One region of the Psychrobacillus mangrovi genome, then DNA from elsewhere that is predicted to be linked to it. Evidence: riboswitches for the same ligand, from Rfam matches in the RefSeq annotation. Region 1 holds a riboswitch; the other holds the start of a gene.
The links. A riboswitch is a leader RNA that binds a small molecule or an ion and turns the genes downstream of it on or off. The one in region 1 is predicted to bind cyclic di-GMP.

Region 1 (20,288 bases):
GAAGTAACAGTTAGGGCTGGCGATGAAGAACAGACTTTATCAGTAACGGGTATTTATCAGGATATTACAAATGGGGGAAAAACAGCAAAAGCACATACGAGTCTTGGGGTAAATGAAGAGGCAGTTCTTTGGTATATAGTGAGCATGGATATGGCTCAAGGCGTTGATATTCGTGAAAAAATGGACTACTACCAGAATGCTTACGATTCTGCGCAGGTAAATGATATCAAAGAATATACTGGGCAGACTCTTGGAAATATCATTGAACAGATGAGCCTGATTGTTATAGGCGGAATCGTAATTGCAGTAATCATTGCTGTATTGATAACTGCACAATTCCTTCGGATGCTATTATCAAAGGATATGTCTCAGATTGCAATCATGCGAAGTATGGGATTAACTTCTAAAAATATTCAACATCAATATATGGCAGGAACTATGATGGTACTGATATTGGGAATCATAGTTGGAGTGCTGGCTTCAAATTATTTAGGGGAATTTCTTGTAAGTATGGCAATGTCCTCTATGGGAGCCGCAAAAATTGAATTAATTAATGTTGCATGGCAGACTTGGCTATTATGTCCGTTAGTACTGATTGTAGTCGTTGGTTTTACTATTTCTGTGTGCTGTAAGGTAACAGCAGAAGATGATTTATCTGTAGTTTTAAGAAGTTAGAACGGCTGAATAAGGTTGGGGGCGAGGCGTATCCCCGAAGATAGAAGAAGCATACTGCGTGAAGGCACCGATGCAGATAAAAATGCAGATTCCTAAAAAATAAGGCATTCCGTGGTGCCTCTGCGGTATAAACTTTGGTTTAAATATTTGGCATTGGAGGATTATATATGAGCAATATAATAGTAGCTAGAAGTATTAATAAAAAAGTAGAATTAGGAAAAGATAATGAGCTTCATATCTTAAAAGATGTAGACTTAGAGATAGAAGAAGGCGAATTCGTATCGGTCATGGGGCAATCCGGAAGCGGGAAGTCAACGCTGCTATATAATATAAGCGGTATGGATAGAATTACTTCTGGTAGTGTGAAATTTAAAGACAATGAAATCGAAAGACTCAAAGAAGAGGAACTGGCGAAGATCCGATTGAATAACATGGGGTTTATCTTTCAGGATATTAATCTTTTGAAAAATCTGTCATTTATTGACAATGTTATGTTTCCTGCTCTTGTATCAAAAGATGCTGATAAAAATGCGGTATATCAAAAAGCAAAAAAACTGCTGGAAATGACAGGGATTGATAAGCTTGAAAATAATAATATCACTCAAGGGTCTGGTGGACAGCTGCAGAGAGTCGGTATCTGCAGAGCATTGATAAATGATCCGGATATCATATTTGGAGACGAACCGACCGGAGCATTAGATTCCAAATCGACAGAAGAGATTATGTCAATTCTTGCAGAGATCAATAAAAACGGGACGACCATAATGCTCGTTACGCATGATACAAAGGTCGCAGCAAAAACCGAAAGAGTATTGTATATGGTAGATGGGAATATTGTGGCACAGAAGAAAATGAGTAAATACGATGCGCAGCATGACGATGTTAAGGAGAGAGAAGAAAGCATTATGAAGTGGTTAGTGGAAAATGGATTCTAATTTTTCATTGGGCATTCGCATAAAGTTTACATGTGAATTTTTAGGTGATTTCGAAAGAGAGAGCTAAGAATGTTTGTTAGGACAGACACGTTAACAATTCGCTACGCAATCAAATGAAAAACGAGAAGATTTGCGTTAAATAAGTTACATTCCTGATTTTGCAAACTTTTCTTGTAGGAAGTAAACCAAAAAAGACTCAGAATAAATCTGAGTCTAAACTTCTTTTTATTTTTTTCCTAGTAGTGCCATTAAACCTTTAAATATCAGGAAAAGAGAGAAAATCACAATAGCTAAAATACCGATTAGGTTAGTTATTGGCTCTATACCTGCTAAGAAAGTACCTTCTAAAGGAACCTTTAATAATGCAAAACCAGCTAAAATACTAGCCAACATTAAAAAAATAACTCGATCCATTCTGTTACGCCTCCTCTCAGTACATTATATGAACAAGTGAAAGGATAGTTGACCCGATTGAATCCCACAACGGTTAACTGGCCTTTACTATGCACTTGACACAACAGGAGTACCACTAGTAGTCGTACAAGGAATCCAAGCATTACGATTACGTGGTCACATTATGACTGTAGCTGCAATAAGGGTGTCTATGAAGTCCATTTCTTGGCTTTTGGACGCCTTTTTTAAATGTCGTTAATTATCCGTAATAGGTCTTTTACTCAATTCATGGAACTGATGATCCATTTACATACGTTCACGGTATATATAAAAAAGGCCAACCAGAGATAAACTGGCTGACCACAAACAAATTTAAATTCAATTAAGGGAAAGTCGTTTCTTTTCAAAACTTTAATAGACTATAAAACCTTTTCATGACTTCTATCGCATCTATTGAGATATCTTTGCAGATAAATAGATTTCAATAGAATGTTGAAAATAATAAATCATTTGTTTTTTGGTTTAAATGTTTTACAGCATGTATCTGCAGAATGAATTGCTTCTTCGGTACGGTTAAAAAAGTCGAATTCCGTAGCAAACTCAGAGTCGTATTTTGATTGGGAATCAATATCGATTTTGATTTGATCAGCTCCGCAAATATTACCTTCCGCATGAAACACACAGTTTGCAACAGAACAGTTAACTTCTACAATCGGCATTCGTCTACCCCCTAAAATTGAATTTAAATAAGAAGAAAAAACCGTGAGATTCTCTCTTCCATTGTAGTCTGTCCTATTAGGTGAATAGTATGTATTAAATGTTAACGAGTCATAGTTTTACAGGTGAAAAAGTGATAATTTGGCAGTAGATACAATTGTACAAAAATGAATGTACAAATTTATATTATTTCATATTATTTTGAAATAAATAGCAAAGATAAAGTTAATTTATCCTATTTATTATGATTTTTTAAATAATAATTTTTATTCATTTACTTCTAATTAATCAGTTAACTAGATTATATTACCAGTTAGATGAATTGATTTTTAGGTTACACTATTAATATGAGAAACAGTTGATAACTGAAGAAGATCTCCCTTCGTTTTTCTCATGAAATTCCATAGTAATGGAATTTGAGGCCTCACTGTTGAAGAAGTGAGGCTTTTTTATGTGCTATTATATTTAACGAAAGAAGGGACTACCATTAATTCAATGAATTAATGGTAGTCCCTTTCTTAAAATTTGACAGATTGTTTTTACATTATATTAGGTATGTATTTGTTTTTACATAATTTCTTTTTCCATCACAATATGTGGAATACCTGCTTTAAGAATACGTCTGAAACTGTTTTATATCCTAATTTATGATAAAAATTTTCAGCATGCGTTTGGCCATGCAGTACTAGTTTTTTTATATTGTGTTGTTTAGCGTATTCCTCAATTCCTTGCATTATACATCTATTCCACCTTACCTACACCGTTGACTATACGAAAACGAGCAGTCCCTATTGGGTTTTCATCATCGTAAAGGAGAAAATGAACTGCTTCATTTTCATACTCATCAATTTCTTCTTCCAAAGGTACTAGTTGCTCATGAACAAACACTTTTATACGAATATCAAAAGCCGTGTCTAGTTCTTCTTTAGTTTGTACAACATTAAGTCTCAAAATGTTTCATCTCTCTTTCTTGGGCTATTACTATTCTATTATATATGAAGTTTCGAAGTAAATTTCGATGCAGAAATTTATTCGAAAATGGAAAAATATGATTTATGCAACCAAGTACAGGGTAAAGAATAGGAGAAGAAAATATTGAGGAGGTAGAATAATGGATCATTTAAAAGCAATCGGTATCAAATTTGTTATGATTGCAGTGGTTCTTTTAATTATATTAACCCTGTTATTCGATGTTCCTTTCATGGATACCATTTGGACTAGCTTAGTTTTAACCTTATTCGCATATGTATTGGGTGATTTTATTCTCTTTAGGTTAGCTCCAAAACGATTGCGTAATATAATGGCTACTATCGCTGATTTAATCATTGGCTTCCTGGTCATTTGGTATATGTTAATTGCACTTACGGATGCTAACGAGAATCTCGCAGTTGGTGCAATCATCTCTGCGATTATAATTGCTGGAGGAGAATGGTTTTTCCATAAATACCTTGATCGCTCAGTGTTCGTTGGAAAACATGTATCAAAGTTAGATGAGATTTCTGGAATAGCCAAAAAACATTAGAATGAAAATAAAAGCATCCAACCGATTAAAGGCTTGGATGCTTTACTGTTATTAACGAAGGGTGATTTCGTGCTCGCCTTCACTATCGATTACAACAAAAACTAGGGAGTTATCCCGCTCAGACACTGGAAGAGGGACTTGTGAGTATAAGTGGAAAGTTTGCTCTTGTAAGGAATCGATACTTGCACCTTCCAATTTAGATCCGTCTAATGATTCTGTTGTTGCTAGGAAATCGAATTCATGTTTGTTATCGTAAATTGCCTTAAACTTAACGCTACCTAATTGATGACCATAACTAAATGAATCTAGTGTGTCGTTACTGATGCTCCCTGATAAATGAAGGTAAATTTCCTTATCAGAAATTATACTTCGCTTGTCATCTCCAGTAGAGGATGCAAATTCTTTCGTGAACTCAGCATGATTGATGGTCATGACTATGTCTCCATCCTCATATTCAAATACGATATCCTCTTTTAACAGATTTTCTCCTTGAGGAATGGCTTTTGTACTTTTATCGTCAGAATTAACTTCTGATTTTTCTTCGGTATTTTCTGTTTCCTCTTTTTGTTCACCATCTTCGACATTTGTTGTTTCAGTTGCAGAAACTTCAGTAGTAACACTTGTATCGGAAACGTCTTTATCTTCCGTTGACTCGTCCGTATCACCGCATGATGCTAAAATCATCGTTAATGATATCCCTAAAAACAAAATTGCTTTCTTCATATTCTTCATCCCCATATCATTAATGGTTTTCTATTATCATTTATAATTATAGTTACCAAATTTTATAGCACGCAAGTAAAAATGGGTATAGTTGGTAAAAATAGTGCTTTGGAAGCTCAATGGTTTTGGGTCTATGATACTAACGTATAAGTATTATGGACTGTTTTAAGTGAAAAACACTTCTTTATATCGTTCATAAAGAAGTGTTTACTAGTTAGGTTGTTTGCATAGAAGACTTCAGGGAGTGGGAAACCTGTTGTCTAATTGATTCGACTGATGTATGTAATGAGTGAGATAAATCTCTAAACAAAATTTGCTGTATTGAATACATTTGCTGGATATCTTGATCAAGGAGCTTTTCTTTGGTGAGATCCGTTTCCATTTTTTTTCGCATTAATGTGTTTAATATTTTAGAAATTTCTCTACGGTCGCCTGTATTGATAATGTCTGTATATGTTTTTTTGCGCAGGTTGTTATTTTCGATCCAACTAACACCTGGCGATTTAAACAATTCCATAATTACTTTTGCTTCATCTTGATCTAACATATCTAACATTACGACGGTATGAGAATCTACTGGTATATTGATAGATACTTTTGCATTATCAAGAGGGTGCAAGACATAGTATTTTTTCGTGACATCATTATACGTTTTTTCGCAAATATCATCTATATGACATATTCCATGAGCAGAATAAATAATTAAATCCCCAACATTAAACATTTTACATGCTCCTAACAAATAATATTGTCAACTAAGTTAACTAAAATAATTATAATTCAGTTTTTACTCAATGTCAACCAAGTTGACATTGAGTGGTGGTTTTTGTATATTGTTAGCAGAGAAAAGGAATGGAGTGAAATACTTGAACTCTGCGCTAGAGCAACTAGATTTAATTGATTTATTAAGTGAGAGACATCTTATGTTAAGGAAAATAACGGAACAATCATGGAACGATAATAGCGAGATTTATATTTCTAATTCGGAATGGTTTATCATGGCAAGGATCTATAAAAAGAGGCCTACTATTTCTCATGTTACAAAACATGTAGATATCTCTAGGCAGGCAACCCATAAACTCATTAAGAGCCTTGAGTCAAAAGAATTAATAGAAATTCAGCCTGTTCCTAACAATAAAAAAGAAAAATGTATTCAGTTAACTAAATTAGGTGAAGCCTGCTATGAGAAGAATGAATCCTTAAAGGCCGTATTGGAACAAAAAATTGCAGTTCGTATAGGTAGTGAAAACTTATTAGTTTTAAAAGAAGTTTTAAAATTAGATTGGGGACTATAATTTAACCGATTGACTCTATTTTTAAATGATGCTATATTGAAAATATTCTAATAAAAGGTGTGGTGAAGTATGTCTGAAGCAGGTATGAACTAATACTGATTAGTTTAATAAGGCTTTTAAGAACTGGTTTTATTCCAGTTTATTAAGTGTGCCTTGTTTCACAATGTCTATGAAGCATTGTGAATACCTACCTAAAGACTGCTTCCTTTTCCATATATTCATTTAACATACAAAAATGTTAAGTCGAAGAGCATGGTGGGATTTGTCCTGCTATGCTTTTTTCTTCGTATCTTTTGTTGACGACTGAATGCCCGCAGGAGCTTTCTATTCATTTTCCGATGTGATCCGTGAAAATGGAATGGTAGGTAAGCTTCTTGCGGGCATTTATTATTTAAGACAATCGCCAGCATATCGAGGTCAAATGCCAATTTGCTTCTGTGCAAAGCTTGTTACGGTTATGCGGGCGCCTTACGCTTTCAAATTATTTAAGGAGGACTACACGTGAATACGATGACATATGAAAAATTACAATATAACGAATTAAAGGAAATGGTGAAATTACATTGTGTGAGTAGTTTAGGTAAGGAATTACTTGATAAGCTTCAACCAAGCACGAATATGAAGGTGGTGCAAAACAAGTTAAATGAAACGACAGAGGCTAGGAAATTATTAGATGCTGAAAGTCATCTTCCTCTGAAAGGTATCTCCAATATAAATCTTCATATAGAAAAGCTTGAAAAGGGAATGATTTTAGGACCATCTGAATTAGTGGCTATATCGGACTTTTTAAGAGGATGTAGAACGATAAAGAAATTCATGTTAGATAAAGAATTTTTTGCTCCAGTTCTCCATTCTTATTCTCACTCGATGATGGAATTTAGAGACATAGAAGAAAATATTAATCATTCGATAAGAGGAAACAGAGTCGATTCGGAAGCTAGTAAGGAATTAAAGCGAATACGAAATCATATCGCTAAAGCTGAAGAAAAGATAGAAGAAAGATTAAATAAGTTCCTGAAAAGTAGTGCTTACAAAGAGTATATTCAAGAATTCTTCATTAGTAAAAAAGATGATCGTTTTACGATTCCTATTAAGGCATCTTATAAAAACCAAGTCGCGGGCACAATCGTCGAGGTTTCTTCTAAAGGGTCCACCGTGTTTATTGAACCAGCAGCTATTTCAAAACTAAATACAGAATTGGCTGTGCTTAAGGCAGAGGAATCCATAGAGGAGTATCAAATCTTAGCGACACTTTCAGGAAGTATTCTTGAAGAAACAAGACAAATAAACATCAATATTGAACTAATAGGTCAGTATGACATGATTTTTGCAAAGGCAAAGTTTAGTAAAAAAATGGATGGAATTGAGCCTAGGCTAAATAATCATGGATACATTAAACTGACGAATTGTAAGCATCCGCTTTTGTCTGGAAATATTGTACCTTTAGATTTCGAAATAGGAAATGACTATCGCAGCTTAATTATTACTGGTCCCAATGCTGGTGGTAAAACAGTTGTTTTAAAAACAATAGGAATATTAACATTAGCTGTCATGTCAGGGTTTCATATTGAGGCAGATGAAAGTACGGAAATAGCTGTGTTTGATCAGCTGTTTGTGGATATTGGAGATAATCAAAGCATTGAAAATTCCCTTAGTACTTTTTCATCTCATATGAAAAATATATCTGAGATTATGGGTGCGTCCACTAATAATACGCTACTACTTTTTGATGAAATCGGAAGTGGGACAGAACCGAATGAAGGTGCTGGGCTAGCCATTGCTATTCTCGAGGAGTTTTATCAAATGGGGTGTATAACCGTTGCTACCACTCATTACGGGGAAATAAAACGCTACTCCGAAATTCATAGTGACTTCATGAATGCCGCAATGCAATTTAATAGTGAAACATTAGAGCCGATGTATAAGCTATTAATAGGTAAATCAGGAGACAGTAACGCACTTTGGATTTCAAAAAAAATGAATTTACGTGAAAAGGTACTGCAAAAGGCACAGCATTATATTGAAAATAAAAACTATGATTTAGAACGGGTTAGAGACAATAAAATTAAAAAGCCTATTCAAACGACTATTCAAGATGAAACCACTTATGAATTTGAAAAAGGGGACAGAGTAAAATTAATGGAACAAAATGATTCAGGTATTGTATATGAGAAAAAAGATAATCTCAATAATGTATTAGTGTTCTATAATAATGAAATATTAAAGGTAAATGTAAAAAGAATTCAGCTAGAAGTAAAAGCAACAGAGTTATATCCAGAGGGATACGATTTAAATACAATATTTGTTCGTTACGAAGAACGTAAATTTCAACGTGATATAGAAAGAGGATCTAAAAAAGCGTTGAAAAAAGTTTCAAAAGAAATAAAGAAAAGACATAATGAGTGACAATTAGATAATGGAAAATAAATTTACAGCGTATATCAAAGTAAGAGTGGGAAAATATAATAAAGATTTAAAATTAAAAGGAGGTGGAAGCAATGAATGCACAACGAGCAGAAGAGATTGTTTTTTCCCCTAATATGATTAATGTAACCTATAATGGTGAAAATATTTATATTGAGCATGTAGACAAAGGAAATGGCAAAGCTACAATCCATTCCCTTGATGAACCAGATAATAAACAAAGTGTATCTGTCTCAAGCTTAATGGAGCAGTAACATAATTACACTTACCTATAAGGCACTTTTTAAGGTATCTATTAGCGAGTATGTGAACGACATTTCGTTCACATACTCGCTTTTTGTCTGGCCACGTTGATTTCCGTTCCAGGCGGACGCTTTCCGCCGGCATGGCTTCAGCCGCTTCCCTCGCTACGCTCAGTCCAGGGTCTTCAGCTCATGCTATTCCGGCTGGAGTCGCCGCCCTCCACTCTAATCAACTATTGTATGCTTACAATTAAGCCTTTCTTCTATCTAATAAAACATCGTTGTCCGATATAATAAATTAAAGTAAATGCAGGTAGGCCCCCATGATTTCAACCCAAGAAACACTCAATTTAAGTTCATACATTGCTATACTGTTCAATTTTGAACAGTAAGTGCTTTTTTGTTCAAAAAACAATTACGTCATGTACAATCTAACTTGTTTAGTGACCTCACTAATAATTGGGGGTGCTTTTTCATAGCCAAAAGTACGCAGATAAATTAGTTAAAAATAGATAGATATCTATAATCTAGTAATATATAATTGTCCTTGATAGGGACTTGCATTATTTAGATGTAGATACTTATTCGAAAAAGGCAAATTTGTCGAAAGATAAAGACGCAAAGTTTCAGACCTAACGTCTAGCGGCTATGGTGGCTGAACTACCGAAGAATATGGATGAAAACTTGAATAAGGTTCAATTCACCATTCTTCCTTGTATTTCTATTTTTAATAGGAGAGAGGAGTTTTTTTATGTCCAATTTTAAAGGAAATTTGCGAAACACATTGCTTGCATCTATAATTGTTGCTTTCCTTGTGTTTCTTGTAGGTGTTAGTCCTACATTTGCAGAAACGAATGATTCCACAACTACAGTAGAGGATGACTTAGAAGTAGAATCTGGAGTTACGGAAGATACAAATGATACGGAAGAACCTGCGTTATTACCAGGTGATTTTTTCTATTTTCTTAAATCATTGCAAGAAAGTGTGCAATTGGCTTTCACATTCGATGACATGAAAGAAGCAGAATTGCTTAGCGCATTAGCGGAAGAACGAATTCTTGAAGCGACTGCATTATTTGAACAAGGTGATGAAGAGAAGGCAATTGAAACATTACAATTAGCGATAGAACAACAAGACGAGGCTTTAGCTAAGTATAAAGAAAGCGTTGAACAAGACACTACGGATGAAGTTGCAAATGAAAATGCTCCCGTTAATGAAGACGGTGCAACGGAGGAAGAATCCGAAGTAGATCCAGCTTATGCTGATCTAGAAGCAAAATTCTCATCAAATCTTCATGCTTTACAAGCAGCTTTAGAAAAAGTAGAAAATACAAAAGCTAAAGAAGCACTTGCTAAAAATGTTGTAAAAGCTGAAGAAAGATTGGCTAAAAAGATAGAGAAAAAACTTGCTAAGCTTGAAAAAGAGGAAACAGAAGAAACGGCAGAGGAAGAAGCAACTGAACCTATAGAACCGACTGAAGAAGTAGATTCCGATGATACTGTTGAGGAAAACACAACAGATTCAAAAGAAGAAGCACCCCTAGAAGAGGAAAATAAAGTACTAGAAGAATCTACGGAACAAGTAGTAGCTACTTCAACAGTTATGGTACCTAAAGTTAAAGATACTAAGACACCAGTTGCACCAAAAGTACAAGAATCATCTTCGAAAGCTGAAGAGAAAAAACAAGAGGCCGCTAAAAAAGCGGAAGAAGCAAAATCAAAAGCCGAAGAAGTAGCAAAAAAGGCTGAAGAAGAGAAAGCAAAAGCAGAAGTTAAACAAAAGGAAGCCGCACTGAAAGCAGAAGAAAAGAAAGTAAAAGAAGAAGCTAAGCAAAAAGATGAAGCAGCAAAAGCAGAAGCTAATCAAAAGGAAGCAGCACTAAAAGCTGAAGAAGCGAAATCAAAAGCAGAGGCTAAACATAAAGAAGCGGCAGCGAAAGCTGAAGAAGATGCTATAAAGGGTGCAGCACAGAAACAAGACTCCGAGGCTAGACAACAAGGAAATAACGAAAAGGAAAAATCGAATAACGGGAAAAAAGACAAAGGGGAGTAGATCCCTCTTTGTCTTTTTCTTTCTTAATAAATTTGGAATTTTCAGTTATATAAAACTATAATGTTACCCGATGCACCTGTTCTTTTAAAATCTGTATATTTCCTAAGACGTTTTGAGAGATTTCTAATGTAGCTTCAATCGAATTGGCTTTTTCATTGGATAATTGGAAGACTATATCATTAAAAAGAAGTTCCATTTCGTCTAGTATAGCTAATGCGGAAACGTTATATATTCTTACATTTTCATACTTCCCAGGTTCAAAAATGGCTGTATCTATATATGGTTTAAAATTATTTAGCATTTCGGGAAGATTTGCAAGCATACGACCAAAGCCTTTTCGGAGACCTTCCACGGTTACCTCCATCTCCTCAAGAGGTTCTAACGCACTTTGAACAGCACTTCTAATTCTTTCCTCGTAGTTAGTGAATAAACTAATGAGTAAGCTAACAGGATTTCCATACAAACCAACGTTTAATGCTGCCTTAACAGCTATTATGATTGTTGATAATGCTGTTTCGATTAGCAATAGCAATGCTTCTAAACTTAAAAGTATAGGAGTTAATATGGATATTCCAATTGCGTTCATATGTTGATGGGCAAGTTCCACTTGTACCTCCTTTATTTTCATCCCAACTACAACGTAAGGGGAAGGTTCAATTGCAAAAACATCTGTTTTTTGAATGGAATCTACTCCATCATCTAGAAAAGAACCTGAATTGATAGAAGTTGCCAAATTTTGATCTTTGTTGTGAAAAGAAGAGGCTATGTCATAAACTTGAGACTCGTAATCATTTAGTTGTTTATATACTTTATCCTTATTTCCATTGAGAATGTTATAGTGAGCATTGAATTCCCCTACAACTGCATCCACAAAAAAGTCTTTCCCGCCTTTAAATAATTCTGGAATATCATTCTGAACGACATTCTGTGCACTTTCCACTAAATGATCAACATCTACTTTTAATTGATTTAAATAAGCTTTTGCGGGAGCAAAGAGTCCTTCAACGTCTAAATTTATTGAAAAAATAAATTCAATTAATTCAGCAGGCTTAGAGTTTAAAATGCTATTTAGAATTCTGCATCTTGCCTCAGCTGAATCAAGAAGTGATAAAAGTTCATCTATACAACTTTTAATAATCAATCCTGTTTTGGCAATACCATTAAATACTGGGTCACCAGCAAGCTCTTCAAACATATATTGAAAAGTTTCTTGTAGCTCCGTTACTCGCTGATTAAATCGAGCACTTTCATCCTCCACAATGCTTACAGAATTTCTGATATAGTCTCTAACATTTGTGATACGGCCTTTCACTTGGTCCCTTATTCCATTTGAAAGCAAGATCATGTTTTCTTTGTTTATAAGAATCTTTTCAGTTTGGCCTCCATACAAAGGAGAACCGGACCAAATACTTGTTACAATATGATCATCGGCTCCAACATAAATAAATCCGTGACCAGGCTCTCCTTTTAAGCCGACTTCGATTTTAAATTTACCCTCCGCATCCGCTTCTACATAACCAGTATGGTTGGAGCCAAGCATCGAAAACATGGGAATTCCATTATTTATTCCGTATTTGTTACCCGGAATTCGATCTCCCATTCCTATAGTCTCTTCAGTGCCAGTCAGGAAATCATATTTACTATAGTAATTAGTAATGTTGGCATAATTTTTAGTAGGGTCAACCATACCAGATGGAAGAATGGCAGGATTTAACGTCACGGCTTTTACTTGAGGATTCTCGATGGCTACAGCGTTCGTTAAAGCACCAGCAAGTGAATTTCCTGAGACTGAAGAAATTTCCCCATATTTATTGTTCATCTGCTGAAAATAAACTTTAGCATCTTGAATTTGAGCAGGAGGAACATCGCTTAGAAGCTTTGTATTTGTACCAATCCAGTCTTTGTCTAGTTGTTCACTGCCGACAAATACTACGGATAGCTCTTTAGTTTCAAAGTTTTGAATGGTTAATGCATCTAGCCCAGAGGATGTATCATAAAGTGTATTAATAACATAAAATTCTTTTCCATTAACTTGTAGGATATCTTTAACCTCGTATTTTTGGTATGCATGATAGCCTGCTAGCTCAACTAAATCTCTGTCATTAGTATTCGGACTAGTTATGTTATTTATAGTAGTCATAGGTTATATTCTCCTATTCCTTCATAATTTCATTAATCGTAGTTTCTTCAATACTATTGTTTTTCGAACCACTTCCATATTTACTATTAATTAAATTATCGTGTAATAGAAGAGTATAAGCACCTCTTGGCAAACCATTCGTGCTTTCGATTTCAGAAATTATTTGTGAATAGGTAACTTTATCTGGATCTACATTCATTTCTTTCATGAATAGGTTTATAGTAATTTTTACAGCTTCCGTTTCAAATTTATTTTCATCTAGGAAATTTCTAAGCTCTTCCTTACTTACATTTTGGTTTTCTAAGTACATAGAGTTAAGACGATCGAAAACGTCAGTAAAAAAACTCATATAGTAATAGGGAGTTGAGTAACCAGTATCAGTATTTTCTACTGCCTCCTTAGTTTTACCGACAACAGGGTAATCTTTAATTATTAGATTTGCAAAATTATCCAAGTTGGCCATTTCTTCGTCATAAGCCATTGCAAATAATCCGCCTGATAAGGCATTTTCTATTTGGCCTTCCTGTGACCAAACGCTGTCTGTTTTTACTGTTTTACTTTTTACATCTATCGGAACAATAGCAAATGCATGAAAATGTGGTTCTCCCACTGATTCTACGAATACTGAAACACCATCAACCGCACCTACCAAGTTATGGACAATTACTTCTGTTTTATATTTTTCACTGAAGAATTTTTTTACTGCTACTTCAATTGCATCGCGATTTGCTTCTGCGATTTTATCCGTTTCCTCACCATTTCTTAATGCATATCCTTCACCTGTATACTCCTGGACGCTCACTAGGTTTTCTGTTTTTAAAGCAATTCCTTGACCTCCTGTTGCCGCTACTGTTTCTTTTTCAGCGCTTTTTGTATTCTCAGTATCCATGTTACATCCTCCTAATATAACTGTTATGCCTAGTCCGAGTGCTAAGGCTTTTTTGTTGCTTCGCATATAATCCCTCCTAGCGTGCATGAAAAATCCTTCATTCATAACCCATAATTCTTTTAAAATATCCTATTTTTACTAATTGTATTAAAACTTTAAGAGAAGATAAAACAAAAAACGAATGTTTTATTTGAATTTTTCAAAAACAGGAGAAAGGGTATGACCTGGAAATGTATAGTAAGGACTTTTGCTTTATAGAGGGGGGATAAATCTACTTATTACATTTTCAAATTTCTATTTGTAAAAGTTTTTTGTAGAAAATATTAGCCCCTATTGGGTTATTCGATTATTTACAGGGTACAATAATTAGAGACCTTTAAATATCTATGTTAGGAGGGGATTTGAATGGACGAGAAAATGGGTGGCATTGAAGTTGGAGAAATTCTTACAGTTCTGGATGAAGAAGATCGAGAACAAGAAATTGAAGTAATTGGTAAGTTGACTATTGAGGATAAAGAATATGCAGCTGTTGCATTTGCGGATGATGCGCAAGAAGAAACAGTAGAAGAGGTAGATGTGTTCTTTTTCCAAATTATAGATGGTGAGGAGCTAGCGGAAATAGAGACGGACGCTGAATTTGAGAAAGTATCCGCAGCTTTTTTACAAGCACAAGAAGAAGCAGAAGACTTTAATGAAGAAGATGAATAAACGGTTGTTAAGAGAGGATACACTCCTCTCTTTTTTACAGAATATACTCTATTAGAAAAAGCTATAAACCATCGCGACAACCTGCGTTATCTTGAAATTAATTATATTTTTTCATCTCATTTATTGTTTCTTCTACTTCCATTAAGTACTGGTCGAATACCGCATTGTTACCTGATTCGCTGAAATTCTGTTTATCAATAGAATTAAGCAACGCAAGAACCCCTTTAAACTTTATGTCATCAAAAGAAGGAACCTCAGATTGGCCCTCGATTTCTCCCTTTAGTATTATCTGTCTTTGTTCGTTCTCCATGTGAAATATAAACTTCTGTATTTCATTTATTTCCATTAACTATCTCTCCTAAATTTTACTCATTACTTTACATAATATAACCGTAATTATCGGTATTAACCCCATCAATGGAGGAACAATAGGATTTGTAGAAATTAAGGAGGTGAAATCCATGAATGCAGAACGAGCACAAGAAATAGCATTTTCGAAAAGTATGTCTAATGTTACATTTAATGGAGAAAGGGTTTATATTGAACATGTAGATCGAGACAAGGATTTGGCGACCATTCACTTTATTAATGATCCAAATAACAAGGAAAGTGTTTCAGTTACTAGCTTAGTTGAACAATAAGAAAATCATAAAAGAACTGTACCGAAGAGAAGGTGTAGTTCTTTTTACGTATTAAAGTAAAACGAATTCGGTACAAAATAGGATTTATTGTATAGTAAAAAAAGCTATGGTAAAATGAAAGTCACTTTAAGAAATGGAGGTTTTCCTTTTGACAGCATCAATGAGACTAAGAATCCAAACTTTGAACCGTTAATTGAATATGGTCAAGGACTCTGCCTAAGAGTAGAGTAAATGGGATTAGTCTGTCTTTTAGGAAAACTTTATTTTACGTTTAACAAAAAAGAGGGGGTGTATCTACCCTCTTTTTTGTTGTCTAAAAATAGTAATGTTTTAATTTTTCGATTCGAGATATAAGACCTTAACCATTTACTTTTCAGAGCAGGAAATATATATAGAAGGTCGTGAAGAAAATGAATACGGAATATGAAAATTGGAAAAAGAATATTATTATATTTTTAAGCAGCCAGACGATATCACTTTTTGGTTCCTCACTGGTTCAATATGCGATCATGTGGCATATAACACTCACTACACAATCAGGAATGATGATGACACTGTTTATAATATGTGGATTCATCCCTACATTTATTTTATCGCCTTTTGCTGGAGTGTGGGCAGATCGATACAACCGAAAGGTGCTCATTATCTTATCGGATGGACTTATTGCTACTGCAACTCTCATAATGGCAATTGTCTTCTTAATGGGATATGATGCTATTTGGCTGTTGTTTGCTATGTCAGCGATTAGAGCGATAGGAACAGGTATTCAAGGTCCAGCAGTAGGGGCTATTTTGCCGCAAATTGTTCCAGAGGATAAACTTACAAAGGTAAGCGGAACTAACGGTAGTATACAAGCGATAATTATGTTTGTGTCTCCTATGGTCAGTGCGGCATTGCTTACGATGGCTACATTAGAAATCATTTTCTTTATAGATGTGGTAACTGCAGCTATAGCGATTGTAACTTTACTCGTATTCTTAAAAATAAAGGTACATGCAAAGGCATCCGAGGCACAAACGACAAGCTATCTTAATGATTTTAAAGCAGGTTTAACATATATTAACAACCATGCTTTTTTGAAAAAGTTCTTTTTGTTTTTCGCGTTGTTTTTTGTTTTGATGGCGCCAGCCGCATTTTTAACTCCTTTACAAGTGACTCGAAGCTTTGGTGATGACGTATGGCGATTAACTGCAATTGAAATTGCCTTTTCGGTTGGAATGATGGCAGGGGGAGGTATTATTGCTTCATGGGGAGGCTTTGCCAACAAGGTGCATACGATGACACTTGCCAGTATTATAATGGGAATTTGTACGATTGCGCTTGGGATTATGCCAATATTTTGGGCGTATTTACTCTTCATGGCGATATTCGGGGTCTCAATGCCAATATTCAATACACCGACGACGGTACTAATTCAAGAGCGAGTCGAGGGTGATTACTTGGGTAGAATATTTGGGGGTATTTGGGATGATTGCTACTTCAATGATGCCAATAGGAATGCTCATATTCGGACCAATGGCTGATATTGTGAGAGTTGAATGGATTCTATTAGGTACGGGAGTGCTAATGTTAATACTTAGCCTATTATTAGGAAAAGACAAAGTTTTAATAAAAGCAGGTGAGCCTGTAGTTATTACAGAGTCTTCTGATCTAACTTCATAATTAATAAAACACCTTGAGATGGTTAAATCGCCATTTCAAGGTGTTTTTTGTTAGGGTATGTTTTTATCAATGATTTATAAGAACGTTTTTCCAGGGAGGGTGATTCTCTGAAAAATACTGATATGTAAATTAATAATATTAATGACACTCACCGCGGGACTGATAATGCCAAAAATTATCTCTACGTCCCATATTAAGTTTAAACTTCAATTCTTATATACCTAAGGGCGTAATCATTGACCATTGTATTTTGCTATGTTGGTCGTCTTAGGACATCATTCACTTTAGTAATATATATTATAATGATTTCAAGTTAGATGTAGTGACTATTTAGGTTTAAAACTATCTTGAGGGAAGTAGAGATATGTACGGCGAATTTCTATTATTAGGCTTTAATTAATTTCCCATTACTATCTGTAAATTTCCCAACAGCAATTATAATAAAATCAATTATTGTCCAAATTCCTAGGCCACCTAGTGTAATCAACATTAAAATTCCTGTTCCTACTTTACCAGCATAAAACCTGTGAACACCTAATGAACCTAAAAAGAAACAAAGCAGTAAAGCTGCCACAAAATTCTTTTCTGAATTAGTGTTTTCTGACATAATATATTCCTCCTTTCACCTGTATTAGAATATCACAGTATCATAGTTAAATATATATAAATATAAGTAATATTTTAGAATCAAAAGTAAGAGTAAAGCAGAAGGGACCTCTTTCTTTACGGAAGAGATCCCTTATACCTTAGTTTCTTTCTATTCGAATCGCTACAATGTCTTGGCAGTCTACGATAAGTGTTGAGCCTCTTTCAGTAGTTGGATCACTAAAGATTGCACAACAAGTATCCCGATCGAAGCTAATAAAAACAACATCTTCTAAAATTTGACCACCTTTTAAGAAAACATCAACCTCGGTCTGTATTCTTAATCGTCTTAATTGGTCACAAGCGCAACCTCTACAGCGATCTCTGTCACGATCTCTGTCACGATCTCTGTCGCGATCTCTGTTGCGGTCTTTGTTGCAATCTCTGTCACGATCTCTATCACGGTCACGGTCTCTTTCATTTTCTGATTCTCTTAATCTTCTACATTCAGAACACATATTCAATCCCTCCCTTCTGGCATTTAAAATCTAGCCTCATTTATAAACTATGATGGTAGATAAAAAGAGATTGAACAATGTGTCCTATATTAATAAAATAGTTATCTTTTTGAGTATTATGAAGATATTATCATGTAGAAGAAAAAGTCTTTCTTCTAATAAAGGGGACCAATCCATTTATTGCTAGTTATAGATTTAAGAGGATAGTCACATCTTTGTACGCAAAAATTGGTGAAGTAGGAACATTCCGATATATTTATCGTATTAATTATATGGAAGTTTACTATAAAGGAGTTAATTTATGAAAGCTGTTATATTTGATTTTGATAGTACTTTGGCAAATACTCAACCAATTTGTTTATATGCGTTTCAAAATGTATTTAATAAATTTTTAAAAAGTAGACTAGATTGCTTAAAAGTAGGTGTCTAATGAGTAATCAATGGTTGGAATGGGTAAAAAGAATTCAAGCATTATCTCAGGCTGGACTAGCCTTCTCGAAAGATATTTATGATATCGAACGTTATGAAGAACTTCGGAAAATAAGTGTAGAAATTATGGCAGTATACACTGAAGTTGAAATGAATAAGATAAGGGATTTGTTTGCGAATGAAACTGGTTATCAAACCCCAAAAGTCGATGTCCGTGGTGTTGTTTTTAAAGAAGATCGGCTTTTAATGGTAAGAGAAAAATTTGATGATAAATGGGCTTTGCCAGGTGGGTTTTGTGATATAGGGCTGTCTCCTTCAGAAAATGTTGTCAAAGAAATTCAAGAGGAATCTGGATATGAAGTAGTCCCCATTAAATTAATTGCATTATTAGATAAAAATAAACATCCCCATCCTCCTGAACCATATCATTATTATAAAATATTTATCTTGTGTGAAATCATTGGTGGCAAACCAACACTAGGCATCGAAACTAGTAATATAGGATTTTTTGGAGAAGATAATTTACCGGAGCTCTCCACTAATAGGAATACAGAAACTCAAATAATATCTCTTTTTGAATTTTTAAGGAACCCCATAAAAGAAACAATTTTTGATTAATTTATTATTAAATTAAAGTGGGAGATTCTATCAATCAGTAGTGGAACTTCTTTTCGATTCAAACGTATTAGGGTAATCGGCAATTTAGTTCAATCTAAATAAGGGGGTTCAGAAAATTACTGTGTATAAAAATAAACATTTTATAGGGGTTTTGTCGATTTTAGTTATCGCTTTGTTTGGAGTCATTTTTACAACGATTGCTATTAGTTATTTCAATACTAAAGAAATAAATTTAGCTAGTATTCGTTGCCATGAAATTGGTGGAAAAGTCATATTAGAAATCCATAATAGTCTCACAAGTGAATATTCATTTGAGTGTAAAAAATAAAAGGCATTTTAAGGTCAGTCAGAAATATCTGGCTGACCTTAAAATACTACCTATAATTATACCTCTTCTTGGAAGTAGATTTTATAAAACTTTCGATTTGTTGATTCATCATAGCCAACTTCAATTAGTTCATCTACTTGTTCAATATTACGAACGTTTACTTGAATTTCAATATTGGAATCGAGTTTAATTTTACGTTTATAAGTTTTTTCCACTTTTTCAATCGCACTTTCGGAAATTACTGTTTCATATGGCTTTACCGAATTTACAATGATATCTTTTTGTACAGGATCTGCCTTTTCAAATACAGTTTCAATAAAGTCATTTACCTGGAATTCTTCTTCACTTCTAAAATAATCAAGCGTTTTGTTTAAAAATCCCAATTTCTCAGTATTCGTAAAACTCTCTTCTTTTAATATATATTTCTTACATTCTGTTAACGCTAAGTTCGTTTTATGATAGTGTTCATCCGCTACCTTAACTTTTAAAAAGCGTTCTTGCCAGTAGACAACATCTTCTTTCTTTTTTGTTTTTATAAAGACAGCAGGTGCTTCATCTGGCCCCATATCCACGATTACGGCCATATTATTAAGTTTCTTAACATTAATACCGTCGATGCCATTCACAATCATTTTGTTTTGCTCGTTTTTCACATCTAAAAATATTTCTTTTTCGTCAATCTTTACAATGGCAATAGCCTTTTTAACATCTGTATGCCAAAGACAATTTTCGAATAATCCAATAAACAATTCTCCACTCTTAATATTAGGATGTTGAGATGCACTATGTAA
Region 2 (11,880 bases), on a different contig from region 1:
GGTTTAGTTCAATAAGAAAAAAAGCTTTACTCCTTCTTGAAGTAAAGCACCCGTTAGTTGAATAATACTGAATTTGTTTAAGTTAGTCCAAAATGTTTTCCACTGGTTTTGTAATACGTTTTTGAATTAGCCAGACCCCTAAAATGAACGCAGTGATGATGAAAAATACAATCGATAACTGAAAGACTGTCCAAATAGAAGGTGGATAATATTTAATTTGATGTGCATTTTCAATTGTTTGAAGATATGATTCCTGATATTCATATTGTACAATCCATTGATCGTTGGCCATTGCAACAGTTCCTAAATCATAATCATTCGGAATGATGGACTCAGTAATCTTCCCATTTTCACCAATAACAAGTTCTGCTTGTGAATAATCAATTGGATAGAAATTTTTAGGACCTTCTTGTAAATATGTGACATCATCTATATTTTCAGTATGAAATACAGCCAAATGTTCCAGTTGCCCACTATATTCTTGGAAAACTGCTTGGAGGGCTAATTCATCTATATTAGCTTGTGCCGATAATACTGAGAATGTATCTTTCATAATATCCCGTTTTTGCTGTTCAATTTCTTGGGTCTCTTCTCGCTCATCGTTAAGTTCGGACAACACGTTCAAAGAGTATATAAAAAATCCAACCGTTACGATGAGTGCAACCCAAAAGGAAATACTTAAAAATTTCGTGAAATTTTTCTGTGCACTGAAAAAATGTGCAATTTTTTGAAAAGGTTTTATTTGATCTATGCGAGCATTAATTTCTGGTTGCTCTTGAATATCAAATTCTACACGCATTTGATTCAGAAGCTCAGCACATTGTTCGCAAGTAGCGATGTGCTGCTCTATAAATCTTGAACTTTCCTCACTGCATAGTTGATCTATATATGATGGTAATAAATCACGCACAATATAACATTCATTCTTCATACATATTCCCTCGCTCTCTTAATTTTAATTTGGCTCGGTAAAAGGTTACCCTTGCCCAATTTTCATTTTTCAAATGTATTTCTCCAATTTCTTTAAAGGTTAAGCCTCCCAGTATACGAAGTAACACAATTTCTTTATACGGTTCCTCTAACAAATGAATCATCCGATAAAGTGCAATTTTATTTTCACTTTCGATGAGACTGTTTTCTACTGAAGGTAATTGGTTCAGTAGATCTGATGATTGCGGTTGTTTGACTTGTTTATCAACGTACTTATAATATGTATACTTAGCAATTTGACAAAGCCAAACTGACATTTTGCATTCGCCATTATAAGTCTTTATTGAACGGACAGCCTGATAAAAAGTCTCTTGTGTTAGTTCCTCTGCTATGTCTACATTACGACAAAGTACCAATAAATATTTAAAGACTTGATCGGCATATTGTTCATAGACTTCTGTAAGCTCCCCCAATGTTCTACCTCCTTTCAACCTATATATCTAAAAAATTATCGTTTCGTTACAAACTTTTTAATATTTTTATCATTCGATACATTTTAACATTTTTATATGTGCCCATTATTAAGAGTAAAAGCTTTCTTATTGAGCCAATAAAACAATAAAATAAAAAACCCGGACTGTTGGTTTATCAACTTTTCGGGTTCAACCTTTTATGCAATTTCAGTTGTTTATACAATTTCCTTTTCATTTTCAAAGTTTCCAACAAATACTTATCTCTTATTCAACTAACCTGCCGCGTTAGTTCAATAAGAAAAAAATGCTTTACCCCTTCTTGAAGTAAAGCACCCGTTAGTTTAATAAGACATCTATTTGTTCTTACTCGCCTACTACGCCTTCTGGTCTTGCAGGAGCGTCGTCAGATTATCGAGCGTTTCGGACCAACCGTCATAGAAGTACTGATCACCGAGGTGACCGGCTACTCCACGCAGGTTGAAGATCATCTCGGTGCGATCGCCGTGTGCCGTGAGGGTTAGGGTCACGACAGGGGAGTTCTCGATGGGAGCATCGGGGTATCCCCAGGTGAAAACGAGCCGTTCGAAAGGTACGACGTCGAGGAACACTCCTCCAGTAGGATACTCCTCGCCAGTCTCAATGTTAACCATCGTGTAGCGGTAGCGTCCGCCTTCGCGGACGTCGAAAGAGATGGACTCCAGGGGTGTAGAAGGTAACCAGTTGCCGAGCTCCTTCTCCTCGGTCCATGCGCGCCATACGAGCTCGCGGTTGGCATTCAGGGTGCGGGTGATGGTAAACTCCGGTACAGATATAGGCATGTTCATTGTTCCTCCTTTGTCGTCATGGTCTTGAGGTGTTCTTCCAGTTCGTCGAAGCGCTGGTTCCACTCGTAACGGTGCTTCTCGACCCAGGCCGATGCCTCATCGAGAGGTTCAGTGCGGATCGTCAGGGTCCGCCACTGGGCGTTTGCTGTGCGTTCGATTAGCCCCGCTTGCTCAAGAACTTTGATGTGCTGAGAGATCGCAGGTGCGCTTATCTCGAAAGGCTCGGCGACCTCTCCTACTGTCGCGGGTCTCTGTGACAGCCTGGTCAGGATGTTTCGGCGCGTCGGATCGGCGAGCGCAGCGAAGACGAGGCTGAGTGTGTCCTTTGTAGTCAATTAACCAACCCCTTAATTAAGTATAAACTTAACTATATGCTACAATGTATAATCATGTCAAGCTACTTGGAAAGGGGCAGTAACGCACAGGTCTAAGGATCGCTGATTCTAACCATTTCTTACTTACTTCCATTCATTTTATATTTATTAAACTAACCTGCCGCTTTAGTTCAATAAGAAAAAAGCTTTACTCCTTCTTGAAGTAAAGCACCCGTTAGTTGAATAAGAACAAGGACGCTTATTAAACAATCGTGCCCGTTTCTGGAATAGCAGTCACTGTGATACTGCCTTTCATCATACTTCATTGTCATATGTAACTTGAACAATTTGTTGTTCACCATTCTTCTCAAAAAACTTATAAGTCTTCATTCCGATTTTTTCTGCAACTTTTTGTGAGGGAATATTTCTTAAGGTCGTATAAGAAAATATTTTGGAATAGCCTAAAACATTAAATGCATATTCCTTACAAGCCGAGGCAGCTTCTGTTGCATATCCTTTATTCCAATATTCCTTAATAATGTGAAAACCGATTTCTGGTAACTTCTCGTTATCGATGTTCTGCATTGTTATTCCGCAATCACCAATAAATGTATCCCCTTCTTTTAATATAACTGCCCACAGTCCGTGTTTATCTAGCTTATAGTTTTCCAAGTTCCATTTAATCCAGTTCTTAACTTCTTCATCGTTAAAAGGATGAGGGTAATATTGCATGGATTCCGGATCGGAAAGGACCTTTGATAATTCGTTTTTATCATCCATTACTAACTCCCGCATATATAATCGTTCCGTTTCGATTATCTTTTGAAAGCCCTAAATGTCCGAATATCCATTGTAGAAGAATATACTTTAAAAGTATTTTTCCCTTCTCGTTCTGCGTTATGTAAGGCTACATCTGCCTTTTTCATGAGAGAGATTGAATCCTCCCCATCAGTCGGGTAAAGACTAATTCCAATGCTTAACGTCGTAAAGAGTCTGTATTGACCAATGACAAATTGTTCTTCCATTGAATTAATAATTTGATTTGCTACGTCAATTATCATGTTAATAGTTTTACAATCAGGGGAAATGATTGCAAACTCGTCACCACTTGTCCTAAACAGTTGGTGTTCATCTCCAAGTACTATTTGAAGGCGTTTAGAAATAGCCTTCAATAATTTATCCCCAACACGGTGACCAAGTGTATCATTTGTATATTTAAATCTATCTAAGTCAAGATACATAATTGCCATCTTCTGATTTAACGTTTTAGCGATTACTAATTCTTTTTCCAAAGTTTCTTCAAAAGACTTCCGATTTGGTAAACCAGTCAATTGGTCATAGTATGCAAGATAATTTATTTGCTCCCAAGATTTTTCTCTCTCTGTAATATCTATGACTGTACCCATAATTATTGGGTCATTGTCTATATAAATTAATTTGGAATGAGCTTCAACCCTTATCTCCGACCCATCTTCACGAATTGCACGAGCATAATGTGTTATTCCTTCTTTACCATCTTTTAACGAATCAAAGTTAGATAGAATTTCTTTTCTATCTTCAGGATGAACATAATTAAAAATATTGAAATTGGTGTCAGGGTACTTAGTTCCGATTAGTTGATGATAGTATGGGTTACCATATAAGAGCTGATTATCCTTTAAGATATAAACACCTACCAAAGCTTCTTCCACTATACCTCTAAATTTTTCTTCCGACTCCAGTAAACTATTTTCAATTTTTTGAGTTTCAGATTTATCTTTTATAATAACGAAAACACCAGTGACTTTACCTTCAATAATCGCAGGAATCAGTACTAGATTAATCGGTATACTTTTACCGTTGTTATGTTTAAAGAAGGTTTCCATACTTTTTGGTTCTCCACTAAGGGCTTTTAAAAACAAAGTCTGATAATAATCCTGATCAGACTTTGGTAAATAGTTAATAAGTGGAGTAACAGAAACTTCCTCAACCGAATAACCCATCACTTTAGACAGATTTTGATTTACTTTAGCAATAACACTTTCTCTATCTAAATAAAGGGCTATATCTGGGTTATGCTCAAACAGGGAACGGTAAAAAATATCATTATCTATATGCTTCATCATGGAATAAACTCCTTAATTTTAGATTCTAAAGTCCTTAATATTAAAATCAAAATATAGAACAACTTAATTATTAACATTTTACCATATTTAATAATTATAAGGATAAATTTACTAAAAATATTAATGGCGTTGCAAAAAATGATTATAGAATTGTGATACCTTAAATTCGTACTTATTCTTCCAAAGTGTAAATGCTTCTTCAACAACCCTGTCCCTTTAGTTAATAAATTCAACAAAAAGGGGCGTTAATCCATCATGGATCAACGCCCCTTATGACTAAAATAGAGGATGAAAAAATAATTTACAGCAAGTTCTTATCAATTAAAATTGCTATCTGATTTCTACCGTTTTCTTTTGCTTTATATAACGCATTATCTGTTTTCTTAATAAATTCCTCAACTTTCTCCCCATTGTAAAAAGATACTCCTATGCTGATTGTTAAATGAATACGTTCATTGTTATAAGTGAAATCTGATTTCTCTATAGCCTCTCGAATACGTTCTGCTATTATTAGCCCCTCATCAACATCGGTGTTTGGCATAATAACTGCGAATTCTTCGCCTCCAAAACGAATGAAAGCATCTGATTCTCTTACATTACTTTTTATAATGTTTGATGTATGTATTAGAGCTTCATCCCCACATTGATGACCATAATTATCATTAACTCTTTTGAAATGATCAATATCTAACATTAGGAAAGTCAAAGGGTTGTTCCCCATTTTACTAATAGGAATAGTTTTTTCCATAAAAAAATCAAAATATCTTCGATTATAAATACCAGTTAATGCATCTGTTGTGGTCAGTTCTTCTACCTTTAAAAATAATTTATAAGATTTAATTATGAAATGTCCAACAGTTAAAATAATAGACCAATTAATGAGCGAACCTAAAATAAGTCCATGCATTTCAAAATTATCCGGGGCAGTTTTCTGACTAAACTCTGTTGAGTACTTCAAAATACTAAAAAAAACTCCTGACACAATAATTACCTTCCATTTAGGATACATATAGCTAATCAAAATAATTGGAATCAGAGAGAGTGACCATATAAATGGATAATGTCTACGTGCTTCCTCAGACAAAATCGTATCAATAAAAACAAGGGAAACAGTACATAAAAAAATTAATGAGTAATTAAAACCTTTTCTTTTCAATTATTTCCTTACTCCTTTCGGTAACCCAGCCATCGTAGCAAATGCTTTAGACCTGTGATTTTGCGTCATTATCTTTCGATAATTTTGCCTTTTTCAATAGAGTTGCTAAGTAAATAAGTATACAATGAAACATCCTAAATAATTCATTTATGTTAAAGTAAAGCACCCGTTCCTATTATAAGGTTAACCAGATAAAACCTTCGGCTTCAGTTACGCTAAAGTATTGCAATTGCCAATCAAAAAAATATTATAGTAACTCACCCCTAAAAAAATGGTATCAAAATGACCCAATAAATCTTATCTTAGGTATACTGACAATTTGACCTACTAACATTTATTCACATACATTTCTAACTTACCTGCCCAATTCTTGAATCACTTCCCATATAACAAGTACTTCTACTTCTTTTCAACAATCCCTGCTTCTTAAACTAACCTGCTGCGTTAGTTTAAGTGTAACATTTCACAATGGAATTCTACGTTCTACTTGATGTTTTGGATATAAAAATAGACCATCTAAATGATAGTCTTGTTTAACTAAAGTACTCGTTTGTTGAACATAATCATTTCGATTAAATTCAATTATTTTTTGGTCTTAAAAAAAGTGATTTATCAATAACCTCAGACAAATCTATTGATGGGTACTCTGTTCTTATTAGTTCAAAAACCTCTTGTGTAATTTCCTCTAATTCACTTACACTTTCTTTGGGATGGTTTAACAAAATAGAGGTGAAGCGATTAAATGTGTTTCTTGGGACAATATTCATTGTTTCTAAAGAATGTCTTTGCCATTTAAAAGCTGGATGATGTACATATAATCGATTTAATCCAAAGAGTATTCCCATCAGATTTGTTTGTACAGATACCATTACCTTATAAAGCATCAACCAATCTTCACGTTTAAGTAAAGCCTCTCTGTTATTCCATCGGTTACCAAGATAGATGTTATCCCTTATCATTCCTACACTTAGTTCTTCTGGATAAACCTCAACTTTTTTCTTAAGTTTACTTAATATTTCTTCTCCGTAAAGTGGAATACCATCATAAACTGTTGCTACAAGGCATTGTTTATCTAAATCTTTATCAAACTCTACAATTACATCATTAATTATTTTTTGAATCGTTGAAGTCAAAAAGTTGCTAATTTCTAATTTAACACCGTTAGTCACATATGTTTCTGACCATTCCTCTTCCTCATAATGATGAAAATCAATAATCCTTCCATTAACTGAATTAATGGAGGCTTTCCTATCCTTTTCCGTTGGACCTTCTTTCCAAAATACAAATAATTCTATATCAGAATACTCGTCATTCCAGTTACGAGAAACAGAACCTCCAAGTAACACCGCATCAACCTTTGGATTCTGGATATAAACTTTAGTAATACTTGACGCTAAAAACTTTAAATTCACAATATCTCTCCTATTTTTAGTCTTGTATATTTTAAGTTCGATATTAAGATTTGTTTCTCCTTTTACAAAGAAAATTAATAATCCCTTGTTCAACTAAACTGCACCGTTAGTTCAATAAGAAAAAATGCTATACTACTTCTTGAAGTAAAGCACCCGTTAGTTGAATAAGACAATTCTATTTTAATTACCTGTCAATATTTATTGAATCATTAGAAGGAGTAAGATATTCCTTTTCCCCTATGGAAAAATCATACTGTTGACGGTTTACTTCTGCATAATGAACTACCTTTTTGCCATTAAGGAAAACCAATAAATAGATATCATCTCTAATATCAATCTTGCTTGGGTCTTTAAAATCAACACCTAATTGTTCCTCTATACTTTCTTGCGTTGTATAAGGTGCAAATAGAAAAGCTTTATCCCAATCGAAATTTGTTAAAGAGTTAATATTTATTTCACTTATATTCTTGTCTTCTACAATTGAATGAATGGATTCCTCTAATTTGGTATTTTGTTGAACATTACTTTGGCTACAACCCACTAATAGTAGTAAAGAAAAAATAATAACAGTAATTTTCTTCAAATTATCACTCCTTTATCTTTATAACGTAAAAATAATGGGATAGTTTCAAACTCGTTGTTCTTCAACTAAACTGCCCCGTTAGTTTAATAAGAAAAAAGGCTCTACTCCTTCTCGAAGTAAAGCACCCTTTAGTGGAAAAAATTATGTTTTCACGGTACAAATTTTATAGATGATACGACCATTAACTTCAGTTGTTCCTGTATAGACACCCATTTGCAAATTCGTCCAACGAAGAAAATGTTTCTTCGTTCATTTATTTTGCCTCAAAGTTTTAGGGGCTTACTCACCTACCATACCGTCGTTATCACGATCGTCCATATATGGGTATAACCAATGATCACTCGTTATTGGCATACTAAAACCTGCTGCTTTTGCTTCTTTAATCGTCACCTGTCCATTACCGTTTGTATCAACACTAGAAATATCACCGTTTGCGTTTGATCCTGTTGATTCAGCTGGTTCAGTTGATTCAACTGGTTCACTGTCTGTTAAACCGAGTGATGCATTTACTTCGTCAGGGTTCACGTTGTCAAATGTATCAACAATCTTGTTGCCCATTATCGTATAAGTATATTGATAACTCGAAGGAATCTGTGTTTTTGTATTCGAATAAGTGATAATTGCTTCAAAGTCAGTAGCACCACCTGCTCTACTGATTGAATCTTCCATATAAGCTTGATCGCCGTGTCGATTGAGTGTGCTATCTTGTGGAGTGATATTATAAGCATTTGCTACCCCTCCGAGAGAATCAGCAATGATATGTCCTTCATCTAAAACATCACTTTCAACACCCGGAACCTTTGCCTCATCAGAATAGTATCTGCCAGACGATAAAACAGCTTCATTATTATCATCTTGCAGAATGATTTCGTCAGCAATGACTCGTACTAGTTGCCCGTATTCATTAGTAAATGCCCAATATTCTCGGTTCCCATAACCAATGTCAACGACAATGTTAGGTTCACGATAACCAGACAAATCGCCACCATCAACTTCAATAAGTTTGTATCCTGAAAACAGTTCATTATTTGGTTGGGTTGGTGTTTCCTCCGCAACCGGAACACTCGGCGTTTCCTCTACTACTGGTTCATAAACAACCGTAGTGACTGTTTCTTCTTTTTCATTATTTTTATTTGTATCAACTGTGGTTACTTCTTGTGAATCTGTTTCTACATCTGTATTGGATGTATCTTCTACGTTGGTACAACCAACCATAAATATGATCGTTAAAAGTAAGATTAAATAGTTCATTTTCTTTTTCATTTTAGGACTCTCCTATAATATTTTCATACTGTTCATTCTAAAAACGATGACCTTCAACTTATTCCCCATAACTTATCTTGTCTTATTCTATAATCTTACCATAAAAAACCAATATTCTATTGAATTAACCTGTACCGTTAGTTTAAGTGAAAATATTCACAAACTTTTTTTATCTTAGATTTTGTTAAATAGTATTGTTGTTTTTCAGTTATAAAATATGGGAACGTCCGATTTGGATGTTCCCATTCTTATTCCATTAAAGCCCCTATAATGGAATAACTGTAAAGCTAGTGAAGCTTTTTTAAAAGCTGCGTTTCACTGGCCAAGCTCCTTGCATTTTACTTAGGAATACAATTTGCCCAATATGATATGCGTCGTGCAATGCTAAACTCTTCAGTTCAAGCACTAATGAATTATCTTCTCCTGGAATCTGTCTATACAAATCTTCATGTTCTGACTTTGCTAGTATTTTTCCAAGTTCACGATGAACATTAAAGTATTCTTGTTTTGTTTCCTTCCAATTTTCTAACGTCTCAGTTGGTAATAGAAATGTAGATTCATTATTTTCTGCCTGTGGTTCATTAGCTGTTTCACCAAGAAATCGCATCAGAAATCTCTTTTCATAGAAAAGTAAATGACAAACTAATTCCCAAATGGAATTCATTGCCCCATCAGCTGGTTTCCAAATTGCCTGTTCAAAAGTGATGTCCTCAAGCACATTTTCAAGTGGTGGAAACCAGTCTTCTTCATCTAAGCAGCTTGCCCATTGCTTTAACAAAAGTGTTTTTACATCCATTTTCTATTCCCTCCAATTTAATCTCAAATTGAATTTATTATTGTTTACCTTACAATAGATTCGCTTCAATTAAAGAGTATTCCGCTAGACAGAATTTCTTTTATTACTTGTTCCATTATTTCACCTTCTAAAAGATTAGGTCATCGTATTAATTGTTTTTCACCTATCCTGCCGCGTTAGTTCAATAAAAAAATAGAGCAGCCTAAGAAACCCATGATCTTAGACTAAAGCACCCGTTAGTTGAACAAGATAAAGTGTGTTATTCATTAATTGGTTTTCCATCATTATCCAATAAAGGGGTAATTCCCCTTCATATCCACTCCAACTAAATAAATAATGAATGCCTGTTTCTTAATCTACTATTATTCTGTTTCCATTAGCTACGCCATTTTCTGCAAGGATTTCTTCAAATCTCTTCTTTGAGCCTTTATTCTTCTCTGAGTCTTTATTAAACATTTTTTCGCCCCCATTTATTTACCTCTTCAACACCCTTATAAACTCTTGAATCAGGTAATACTCCAGCCATTTTCACTTCGCTTGTTTTTAATCTGTCAGCTTCTCCTAAATCAAAAACATCTAGCCTTGCATCTATTGTCACTTTTAATCCAGTCGCTATTTCTGCTGTTTGGATAGCTCTTTCTTGTGGAGAGGAAAAAACATACTCAAACTTTATATCTTTAATTTTCTCTCTCAAATTTTCCGCTTGTTTAATTCCATGTTAATTGAGAGGTAATCCCAATCTTCCTTGCATTCTTCTTTCCTTGTTTAAATCTGTTTGTCCGTGTCTAATAACATATATCATTTTTTGTCCCCCATATATCAGTAACTTAGTGACTTACTTTTACCAAAAGACATTTTTCTTGTTCAACTAACCTGCTGCTTTAGCAATAAGTTCAATTAAAGGACGGCATATTCTCTTCTCACAACATATACATAACCCATTTCTTAATCCTCGATCTTAAATTAATATTTTTCGATAATAAATTCTCATTATAGTAAGAACCAGCCCAACAATGAATATAATCGATAGTAAGATCATCGCAGCTGGGAAAATACCGAATGCGTCTTTTATTGTAGAACTATTATCTTGTAGTGTCGGAACAATAAAAAATAGCCATCCTATAAGTAATACTGGCACCACTTGTGGGGATAACCGTAGATAAAATCTCCAAGCTCGATGTTGTTTACGTTTCTCCGACCATCTTCTACTTAGTATTACTCCTCTAATTCCTAAAATTAGATAGAGTAATGTTAAAACACCTAATGATAAATCAATTATTTTAGGCACTGGGGCTTTTACTTCGGTTTCTTTGCCCTCCGTCAATTCAATTATCTCTGAACTTATCTCATATGCATGTTCGAACGTAGGGGTAAAGCTATTGAGTAGAACGGCAACTGCATATCCACTACGAGGGACAATGTCTTGTTGAGTTTGATATGTGGATAATGATCCGCTATGTGAAATACGTGCAGGTTTGATATTTGGTGAACTTAACGACCAACCAAGTCCATATTTTTCGGTTCCAAATTGCGGTGAATAGGACTCTTCCAACAATTCTTTTGATAATACCTGTTCACCTAATTCATTCTTTCCTTCGTTTGTATGCAAAGAGAGCCATTTACCCATATCAGACGCTGTTGTTACAACTCCTCCAGCCCCCGTCTTCATTTGTTCCAGCTCTGTCCAAGGTATTGCAGTTCCATATGCTGTTACATACCCATTGGGCAGCTCCAGTACAAAATCTCCAGAGTTTACTGTTGTAAATGTGTATTTCATTCCTAATGGTGAGAATACCTTTTGCTGTAAATAGTCAGCAAAATCCATCCCACTCATTTTTTCTGCCAAATAAGCTGAAATCCAATAGTTGGCATTAGCGTATGCATATTTCTCTCCAGGTCGAGATTGTAGCTTCCAGTCACGAATACGTTCCACACCTTCTTTTAACGTATTAGCTGGAGCTATTATGGTTGGATCAGGTATCCCAGATGTATGACTTAACAGGTGACGTATTGTGATCTGTTTC

Region 2: another riboswitch for cyclic di-GMP. It lies ahead of WAX74_RS20700 (GGDEF domain-containing protein); the one in region 1 lies ahead of WAX74_RS10165 (DUF5667 domain-containing protein).

Annotation. Positions count from the first base shown of each region.
Region 1 is NZ_JBAWSY010000006.1:29,994-50,281, reverse strand. It holds gene WAX74_RS10220 (ABC transporter permease) at 1-675, shown strand, start outside; gene WAX74_RS10215 (ABC transporter ATP-binding protein) at 843-1,610, shown strand; gene WAX74_RS10210 (hypothetical protein) at 1,836-2,024, opposite strand; gene WAX74_RS10205 (DUF1540 domain-containing protein) at 2,510-2,722, opposite strand; partial or broken gene WAX74_RS10200 (GNAT family N-acetyltransferase) at 3,288-3,671, opposite strand; gene WAX74_RS10195 (DUF2512 family protein) at 3,832-4,242, shown strand; gene WAX74_RS10190 (hypothetical protein) at 4,294-4,965, opposite strand; gene WAX74_RS10185 (CarD family transcriptional regulator) at 5,180-5,689, opposite strand; gene WAX74_RS10180 (winged helix DNA-binding protein) at 5,889-6,260, shown strand; gene WAX74_RS10175 (endonuclease MutS2) at 6,762-8,666, shown strand; gene WAX74_RS10170 (small acid-soluble spore protein H) at 8,759-8,938, shown strand; cyclic di-GMP riboswitch class I at 9,510-9,594, shown strand; gene WAX74_RS10165 (DUF5667 domain-containing protein) at 9,678-10,979, shown strand; gene WAX74_RS10160 (SA1320 family protein) at 11,035-13,119, opposite strand; gene WAX74_RS10155 (DUF1672 family protein) at 13,133-14,008, opposite strand; gene WAX74_RS10150 (DUF1292 domain-containing protein) at 14,414-14,716, shown strand; gene WAX74_RS10145 (hypothetical protein) at 14,814-15,062, opposite strand; gene WAX74_RS10140 (H-type small acid-soluble spore protein) at 15,178-15,357, shown strand; partial or broken gene WAX74_RS10135 (MFS transporter) at 15,768-17,019, shown strand; gene WAX74_RS10130 (TM2 domain-containing protein) at 17,405-17,626, opposite strand; gene WAX74_RS10125 (hypothetical protein) at 17,766-18,122, opposite strand; gene WAX74_RS20985 (HAD hydrolase-like protein) at 18,424-18,552, shown strand; gene WAX74_RS10120 (NUDIX hydrolase) at 18,552-19,169, shown strand; gene WAX74_RS10115 (hypothetical protein) at 19,321-19,497, shown strand; gene WAX74_RS10110 (nucleoid-associated protein) at 19,554-20,288, opposite strand, start outside.
Region 2 is NZ_JBAWSY010000037.1:119-11,998, forward strand. It holds gene WAX74_RS20670 (zf-HC2 domain-containing protein) at 83-931, opposite strand; gene WAX74_RS20675 (RNA polymerase sigma factor) at 921-1,403, opposite strand; gene WAX74_RS20680 (SRPBCC family protein) at 1,778-2,221, opposite strand; gene WAX74_RS20685 (ArsR/SmtB family transcription factor) at 2,224-2,562, opposite strand; gene WAX74_RS20690 (GNAT family N-acetyltransferase) at 2,857-3,336, opposite strand; gene WAX74_RS20695 (sensor domain-containing protein) at 3,357-4,646, opposite strand; gene WAX74_RS20700 (GGDEF domain-containing protein) at 4,948-5,802, opposite strand; cyclic di-GMP riboswitch class I at 5,819-5,901, opposite strand; gene WAX74_RS20705 (DUF4037 domain-containing protein) at 6,381-7,214, opposite strand; gene WAX74_RS20710 (hypothetical protein) at 7,399-7,797, opposite strand; gene WAX74_RS20715 (DNA/RNA non-specific endonuclease) at 8,077-9,060, opposite strand; gene WAX74_RS20720 (DinB family protein) at 9,362-9,856, opposite strand; partial or broken gene WAX74_RS20725 (histidine phosphatase family protein) at 10,323-10,658, opposite strand; gene WAX74_RS20730 (serine hydrolase domain-containing protein) at 10,815-11,880, opposite strand, start outside.